Regions from separate parts of the Pseudomonas sp. 10S5 genome, predicted to be linked through region 1. Evidence: predicted binding sites of a transcription regulator. Region 1 holds the regulator's gene; the other holds the start of a gene.
The links. Region 1 encodes FliA, which starts transcription of late flagellar genes. Its sites were predicted from a motif close to CTAAAGTTTNNNNNNNNNNNGCCGNTAA; they were not measured.
Positions count from the first base shown of each region.

Region 2: QN378_RS12240 (flagellar protein MotY) is a predicted target of FliA. The motif match lies at 2,151-2,178, and genes of this name have one in related genera.

Region 1 is NZ_JASJVL010000001.1:216,986-221,164, reverse strand. Features, by position in the region: gene QN378_RS01015 (protein phosphatase CheZ) at 1-483, opposite strand, end outside; gene QN378_RS01010 (chemotaxis response regulator CheY) at 503-877, opposite strand; gene fliA (RNA polymerase sigma factor FliA) at 1,134-1,874, opposite strand; gene fleN (flagellar synthesis regulator FleN) at 1,871-2,704, opposite strand; gene flhF (flagellar biosynthesis protein FlhF) at 2,815-4,146, opposite strand; gene flhA (flagellar biosynthesis protein FlhA) at 4,158-4,179, opposite strand, start outside.
Region 2 is NZ_JASJVL010000009.1:176,398-180,576, forward strand. Features, by position in the region: gene QN378_RS12225 (bacterioferritin-associated ferredoxin) at 1-177, opposite strand, end outside; gene rnt (ribonuclease T) at 362-1,042, opposite strand; gene pyrC (dihydroorotase) at 1,039-2,085, opposite strand; gene QN378_RS12240 (flagellar protein MotY) at 2,213-3,118, shown strand; gene QN378_RS12245 (argininosuccinate synthase) at 3,248-4,179, shown strand, end outside.

The sequences.
Region 1 (4,179 bases):
TTCGCGGCTGTCTTTCTCGGTACGCGCCAAGAAACCCTCGACACGTCGAGCCAGTTCGCGAAACTCTTCGGCACCGACTTCGCGACGCATAAAACGCGCCCAATCCTCACTCAAGGCACTGGCTTCAGTACTCAGCCCGCTCATCAGTGGCGTGCTTTCTTCTACCAGATCCATTGTGCGGTTAGCCGCATTTTCAGTCAGCCGGACCACATAAGACAGACGATCAGTAGCATCAGTAATCTGAGAAACTTCTTTGGCTTGCGGCATGTTCGGGTCAATTTGAAAATTGACGATCGCATTGTGCAGCTCACGGGTCAGTTTGCCGACTTCCTGATACAGGCCCCGGTCACGTGTCTGGTTTAGCTCGTGAATAATTTGTACCGCGTCGCCAAAGCGCCCTTTTTCAAGGCTTTCGACCAACTCGTGTGCATGTTTCTTCAGGGTCGACTCGAAGTCGGCCTCGGTTGAATCTGTGTGCTCCATAGAGCCCCCGCGGCGGACATCAGCTATTGACGCGCTCGAAGATCTTTTCGATCTTTTCTTTCAGCACTTGGGCCGTGAAGGGCTTGACCACATAACCATTAACACCAGCCTGAGCGGCTTCGATAATTTGGTCACGTTTGGCCTCGGCCGTCACCATCAATACTGGCAAGTGTTTGAGACGATCATCTGCGCGTACGTGGCGCAACAAATCGATACCGGACATGCCAGGCATATTCCAGTCAGTCACCAGAAAGTCGAAGTTACCGCTTTGCAGCATCGGCAACGCAGTAGTCCCGTCGTCCGCTTCTGCCGTGTTGGTGAACCCAAGGTCACGCAACAAGTTTTTAATGATCCGCCGCATCGTTGAGAAGTCATCAACGATGAGGATTTTCATGTTTTTGTCCAAGTCGACCTCCAAGCAGTCTTTAACGCATTCAGCACCTGAATACGCTGTTCAATCAAAACCGGCACAGCACACCTGGGCTGCACGAAAACGACGACGGGCTTGGTAAATCAACACGCCGGAATCGGCACAGAAAGGCCCAAGGGACTTTCTGACCGGCTTCCGCCTAGTCTTATGCTTCGCACGCAACGCTTTGCACAGCCGGCTTACGGACAATCCGCGACCAATAGGGGTCACGCTTTGCCCATCAACGCGCTCGCCATTCTCCCAAACGCCCTCGCAAACGAGCTGCGCACTGGCTGTGTAACTGACTGACCCGCGATTCGCTAACCCCCAATACCTCACCAATTTCTTTGAGGTTAAGCTCTTCGTCGTAGTACAGCGCCAACACCAGACGCTCACGCTCCGGCAAATTGGCTATGGCATCCGCTAACGCGGCCTGGAAGCGTTCATCCTCCAGATCGCGTGATGGCTCAAGCTGAGCGCTTGCGCCATCCTCGTGCAGCCCTTCGTGTTCGCCGTCCTGTAAAAGGTCGTCGAAACTGAACAATCGACTGCCCAAGGTATCGTTCAAAATCCCGTAATAATCATCAAGACTCAATTGGAGTTCGGCCGCAACTTCGTGATCTTTAGCGTCACGACCTGTTTTAGCTTCAATTGATCTAATCGCGTCACTGACCATGCGCGTATTGCGGTGCACTGAACGCGGGGCCCAATCGCCCTTTCGCACTTCATCGAGCATGGCGCCACGGATACGAATCCCGGCATAAGTCTCGAAACTTGCGCCTTTGGTGGCGTCATATTTGGTCGAAACTTCAAGCAAACCAATCATGCCGGCCTGGATCAGGTCTTCAACTTGTACACTGGCTGGCAAACGGGCCAGCAAGTGATAGGCGATACGTTTCACCAGCGGCGCATACCGCTCGATCAGCTCGTACTGGGAGTCCTTGGACGCCTTGCTGTACATGCGATAGCCGCTGGCTGTCATAGGACCGGTCCTGCACTCGTCTGATGTACGAGCCGTTCAACGAAAAACTCAAGATGTCCACGCGGATTGGCTGGCAACGGCCAGGAATCGACTTTCTGCGCGATGGCCTTGAAAGCCAAGGAGCATTTGGAACGTGGAAAAGCCTCGTAAACTGCCCGTTGCTTTTGCACGGCCTTGCGTACGCACTCGTCGTAGGGCACCGCGCCGACGTATTGTAAGGCAACGTCGAGAAAGCGATCTGTGACCTTGGTCAACTTGGCGAACAAATTGCGGCCTTCCTGAGGGCTTTGTGCCATGTTGGCCAACACTCGGAACCGATTCATGCCGTAGTCGCGGTTCAGCAGCTTGATCAATGCGTAGGCGTCAGTAATAGACGTTGGCTCATCGCACACCACTAGCAGCACTTCTTGAGCTGCGCGCACGAAACTTACCACTGACTCGCCAATACCGGCTGCTGTATCAATCACTAGTACGTCGAGGTTGTCGCCAATATCGCTGAACGCCTGAATCAGCCCGGCGTGTTGCGCAGGCGTCAGGTGAACCATGCTTTGAGTGCCTGAAGCCGCTGGCACGATACGAATCCCGCCAGGACCTTGGAGCAACACATCACGCAGCTCGCAACGCCCCTCAATCACGTCGGCCAGCGTCCGTTTGGGGGTAAGACCCAGCAAGACATCGACGTTTGCCAGACCTAAATCGGCGTCCAGCAACATGACGCGGCGGCCAAGCTCTGCCAGCGCCAGTGATAGATTCACTGAAACGTTTGTCTTGCCAACGCCACCCTTGCCGCCGGTTACTGCGATGACCTGTACGGGATGCATGCTACCCATTTTAGTTCTTTACCTTGACTTGCTTAGACCGAGGCCACATCAACGATTGCGCTTGCGTTGTAGGAACAACGTCGGCGCCCCTTGATGCAGGTACATTCCAATGTCTTGCCTTACCCAACCCGCTTGTTCGGGCTGTGATAAAGATCCGCGAACATATCCGCCATAGCTTCTTCGCTTGGTTCTTCCTGCATTTGCACGCTGACCGCACGACTGACCAGCTGGTGCCTACGCGGCAAATGCAAGTCGTCCGGTATACGCGGTCCATCCGTGAGATAAGCCACTGGTAACTCATGACTTATCGCCAAACTCAACACCTCTCCCAGACTGGCAGTTTCGTCCAGCTTGGTGAGGATGCAGCCCGCCAGCCCACAGCGTTTGTAGCTATGGTATGCAGCAGTTAGAACTTGCTTCTGACTGGTAGTTGCTAACACCAGATAATTACGTGCTTTGATACCCCGACCCGCAAGACTTTCCAGCTGCATACGCAGGGCTGGATCGCTGGCTTGCAGGCCGGCGGTATCAATCAACACCACTCGCTTGCGCAATAGTGGTTCCAACGCTTGGCCCAACGACTGGCCAGGGTCAATATGAGTCACCGACACATTGAGGATCCGACCCAGGGTTTTAAGCTGTTCCTGAGCACCAATCCGGTAGCTATCCATGCTCACCAATGCAATGTTCTGAGGACCGTATTTCAAAACATAGCGTGCGGCCAGTTTCGCCAGGGTCGTGGTCTTGCCCATACCAGCCGGGCCTACCATGGCGATCACACCACCTTCTTCCAGCGGCTCTACATCCGGGGTCACAATCATCCGCGCCAGGTGAGCCAACAACATGCGCCAAGCTTGACGCGGCTCTTCAATGTCAGTGGTCATCGCCAGCAAGTCCCGCGACAGCGGACCCGACAAACCAATGCGTTGCAGGCGACGCCACAGGTTGGCCTGCTGCGGCCGACTGCCTTGAAGCTGATTCCAAGCCAGCGAACCAAGCTGCACTTCGAGCAATTCACGCAGGCCGTTCAGCTCTGAACGCATCGACTCATAAGCTTGTAGCCCGATCATCGGCTCGCTGGCAGCGCTTGCCATCGGTGCCGCAGTAGCGCGTCGAGGCTCTTCGAAGGTCGGTTCTATGTGCGTCTCGCCAGAATCCGAGGATGCGCCGGTAAACAAATGGCGGTTGATCAACGAATCATTGTCACCACGGTTACCCAGCTCAGCCTGAGCAGAGACAATGCGCGACTGGGTCTTACGCAATTCGTCTTCAAGCTCAATGTTCGGTACACGTGGCGCCAGTGCGGAAAGCTTGTAATCCAAGGCAGCAGTCAGCTCCACGCCACCCGCAATGCGGCGGTTACCAATGATGGCGGCGTCAGCGCCCAGCTCATCACGAACCAGCTTCATGGCTTGACGCATATCGGCGGCGAAAAAACGCTTAACTTGCATGACTCACTACCTCAGCCGTTTGGCCCGACAGTC
Region 2 (4,179 bases), on a different contig from region 1:
GCTCGTTTGCAATGCGGTCAGCGTGTCACGCACAACTTCCTTGGCAAAAGATGCGCATTTTCCACATTTGCTGGCAACACCTAAAGTTTGACGAACATCGCGGTAGCTGCAACAGCCGTCCAGTATCGCGTCTCGGATTTGTCCATCAGTGACACCTTGGCAGAGGCATACATACATAAAGTGAGAACCGTCGTTGGTGGTGACTCAATTCGCAAGATACTAATCGTAATGAGAATGCTTGTCAAAGCACTTTAAATTGGAGGAGCTGTTTGTTTTAAGTCACCGACGAAAGGGGGGGATCGTCAATGGCCACTACAAAAAAACCGGCCACAGAGGCCGGTTAGTAAGTACTGGAACGGTATCAGTCGTTAAAGTCTTCCCAGCCACCCATCTGTTTCCAGCGATTGACGATTCCGCAGAATAGGTCAGCCGTCTTTTCAGTGTCGTAGCGCGCGGAGTGCGCTTCCCGACCGTCAAAGTCGATGTCGGCGGCCTGGCACGCTTTTGCTAATACGGTTTGGCCATATGCCAAGCCAGCAAGCGTCGCCGTGTCGAAGCTGGAAAACGGATGAAATGGGTTGCGTTTCATGTCTATACGCGTGACGGCCGCGTTCAAAAAGCCAAGGTCGAAGCTTGCGTTGTGACCAACCAAAATGGCGCGCTTGCAACCGTTCGCCTTTAACGCTTTACGCACGCCCCGGAAAATGTCGGTCAAGGCGACTTCTTCGCTAACGGCCATGCGCAGGGGGTGATCCAACTTGATGCCGGTGAACTCCAGCGCTGCCGCTTCGACATTTGCGCCTTTGAATGGCTCAACCCGGAAGAAGTAGGTGTGTTCAGGGAACACAAATCCTTTCTCATCCATGCCGATGGTAACAGCGGCTATTTCAAGCAGAGCGTCGGTCGCCGAATTGAATCCACCGGTTTCTACATCGATAACGACCGGCAGATAGCCGCGGAAGCGGGCCGCCATAGGATGCCTGGAATTGCTTCCGCCGCCGCCATGACCTTCCTGTTCGTCGTCGAAATGATCTTCGCTCACGCGTTTTCCTCCAGCAGGCGCCAGCGCAGCTTTTCACCGGCGCGCAGCGGAATTACGGACAGCTCGCCAAAGGGCAGGCTGGTGGGTGCGGTCCATTCATCACGGACCAGGGTTATGGTGTCGCGGTTGCTTGCCAAGCCGTAAAACGCCGGACCGTGAACACTGGCGAAACCTTCCAGCTTGTCTAGCGCATTGCGCATCTCAAATGCCTCGGCGTAAAGCTCAATTGCGGCATAAGCGGTGTAGCAACCGGCGCAGCCGCAAGCGGCTTCTTTAGCGTGCTGGGCATGTGGAGCAGAATCAGTACCCAGAAAAAACTTCGTGCTGCCGTGGGTAGCGGCGTCGAGCAATGCTTCCTGGTGGCTATTTCGCTTGAGAACCGGCAAGCAATAGAGATGAGGGCGAATACCACCGACCAACATGTGATTGCGGTTGTAAAGCAAGTGATGGGCCGTAATGGTTGCACCGACATTGGCCGGAGCTGCTTCAACGAACTGTACGGCTTCACGGGTAGTGATGTGCTCGAAGACGACTTTCAATGTAGGAAAGCGCTCCACAACACGACGCAAATGTTCATCAATGAAGATTTTTTCTCGGTCGAAAACGTCTATTTCAGCGCGCGTCACCTCGCCGTGGACCAAGAGAGGCAGACCGACCTCAGCCATGGCTTCCAGCGCTGGGAAAATTTTGTCGATGCTGGTGACGCCTGAATCGGAATTAGTGGTTGCACCGGCCGGATACAGCTTTGCAGCGTGAACAAAACCACTGGCTTTGGCGGCGTGTATTTCCTGCGGTTGAGTCAGGTCAGTTAGATAAAGCACCATCAATGGCTCAAAGCGGCTACCCGCTGGTCGCGCGGCAAGGATGCGCTGGCGATAGGCATCAGCTTCCTGAGCAGTGCGAACCGGGGGTACCAGGTTGGGCATAATGATGGCGCGGCCAAAAGTGCGCGCTACGTCAGCAACGGTGTGAGGCAAAACAGCTCCATCGCGGAGATGAATGTGCCAGTCGTCGGGACGCAGGAGGATCAGGCGATCAGACATTGGGATTCCAGGCGGGTCAAACTCGCAGGGAATGCTACCGGAAAACACTCATACAGGCACTCGCTATCAAGTTATTGGGGAACTAACCGATAGCTAGACGTATGCAGTTCTTCTAGTGGAGCCTCCTGTGCGCCAGCGATATTTAGCCTTCCTCAGCGTGTTTGCCAGTTTGCCGGCGGTGGCCATCACTTTCCAGACTCGCTTGGAAAGTATCGAATGGAAAGTCGAAGGCGATAAATTTGAGTGCCGCCTGACCCAACCTATCACTGACTTCGGTGCGGGCGAATTCGTCCGTCGTGCGGGAGAGCAAGCCACATTCCGCCTGAAAGCAAATAGCGCGTCGCTGGGTTCAGGTTCGGCAACCCTATTGGCTGCGGCAGCGCCGTGGCAGCCCGGCCGCGGAGACGTCAACCTCGGCGCGGTCAGAATGAACAACAGCGCGATTCCATTTAACTCCTCGCAGGGACAAGCGGGAGGCCTGATTGCAGGGCTATTGGAAGGTCGCAGTCCGTTAATCCGCCGTCAGGGGCAGGAGGGAAACGTACTGGAAATTCGCTTGTTGCCCGTCCGGTTCGCTAAAGCGTTCAGCGATTATCAAGCCTGTACCGCTAAGTTGCTTTCGAAGAATTATGAGCAGGTCAAGCAAGCGCAAGTCAATTTTCCGCGCAGTGATGCCGATCTTGACGTCCAGGCGCGAGCTAAGCTGCAAGTCATTGCTGACTTCCTCAAGGCCGATCCGACGGTAAATCACATTGAGCTCGACGGCCATTCTGACAACAGTGGCAATCGACTGACCAATCGAGATATGTCACGGCGCAGGGCGCTGGCCGTGATGGACTTTTTTAAAGCCCAAGGCATTCCTGAAAAGCAGATCACTATGCGATTTCATGGCGAACGCTATCCCTTGGCACCTAACACTAACGCAGCCAATCGTTCGCGCAATCGACGAGTTAATGTTCAGTTGGAGCGGCTGCCGCCGGATGACAAAGCTCCGGCCGTGGTTGCAGCAGGATCTGCTGGCTCCGCGACGTAATCAGCTTCAATTAATGCCCTGCTCGACTTTAACTGTCGCTTGGTCGTCACAAGCTGTCGCGCCCCTGTAAAACCATCGGCTTGAGCGGTAGAATCCCTCGCTTTCCGTACAACCCGGTGGAGTGATGGCATGGCGGACGTAAACAAGGTAGTTCTCGCGTATTCCGGTGGCCTGGATACTTCGGTAATCCTAAAGTGGCTTCAGGACACGTATAACTGCGAGGTAGTGACATTCACCGCTGACTTGGGTCAAGGTGAAGAAGTCGAGCCGGCACGCGCCAAGGCACAAGCCATGGGCGTCAAAGAAATTTATATCGATGACCTGCGCGAAGAGTTTGTGCGCGATTTCGTGTTTCCAATGTTCCGCGCGAACACTGTCTACGAAGGCGAATACCTGCTGGGGACATCCATTGCGCGACCGCTGATCGCCAAGCGTCTGATTGAAATCGCTAACGAAACCGGTGCGGATGCGATTTCCCACGGCGCCACGGGCAAAGGCAACGATCAAGTTCGTTTCGAATTGGGTGCTTATGCGCTTAAACCAGGCGTTAAAGTCATCGCCCCTTGGCGTGAGTGGGACCTGCTGTCGCGGGAAAAACTCATGGATTACGCGGAGAAACACAACATCCCGATTGAGCGCCATGGAAAGAAGAAGTCGCCCTACTCGATGGATGCTAACTTGCTGCACATCTCCTATGAAGGCGGCGTGTTGGAAGACACTTGGACCGAGCACGAAGATGACATGTGGCGTTGGACCAAGTCTCCTGAGGACGCGCCGAACGTCGCCACATACCTTGAGCTGACTTACCGCAACGGCGACATCGTGGCGCTCGATGACGTGGAAATGTCGCCTGCGACCGTTCTGGCGACTCTGAACCGCATTGGCGGCGAAAATGGTATCGGTCGTTTGGACATCGTTGAAAATCGCTATGTGGGCATGAAGTCCCGTGGTTGCTACGAGACTCCAGGTGGCACGATTATGCTGCGCGCTCACCGTGCTATTGAATCAATCACCTTGGATCGCGAAGTGGCTCACCTCAAGGACGAACTGATGCCCAAGTA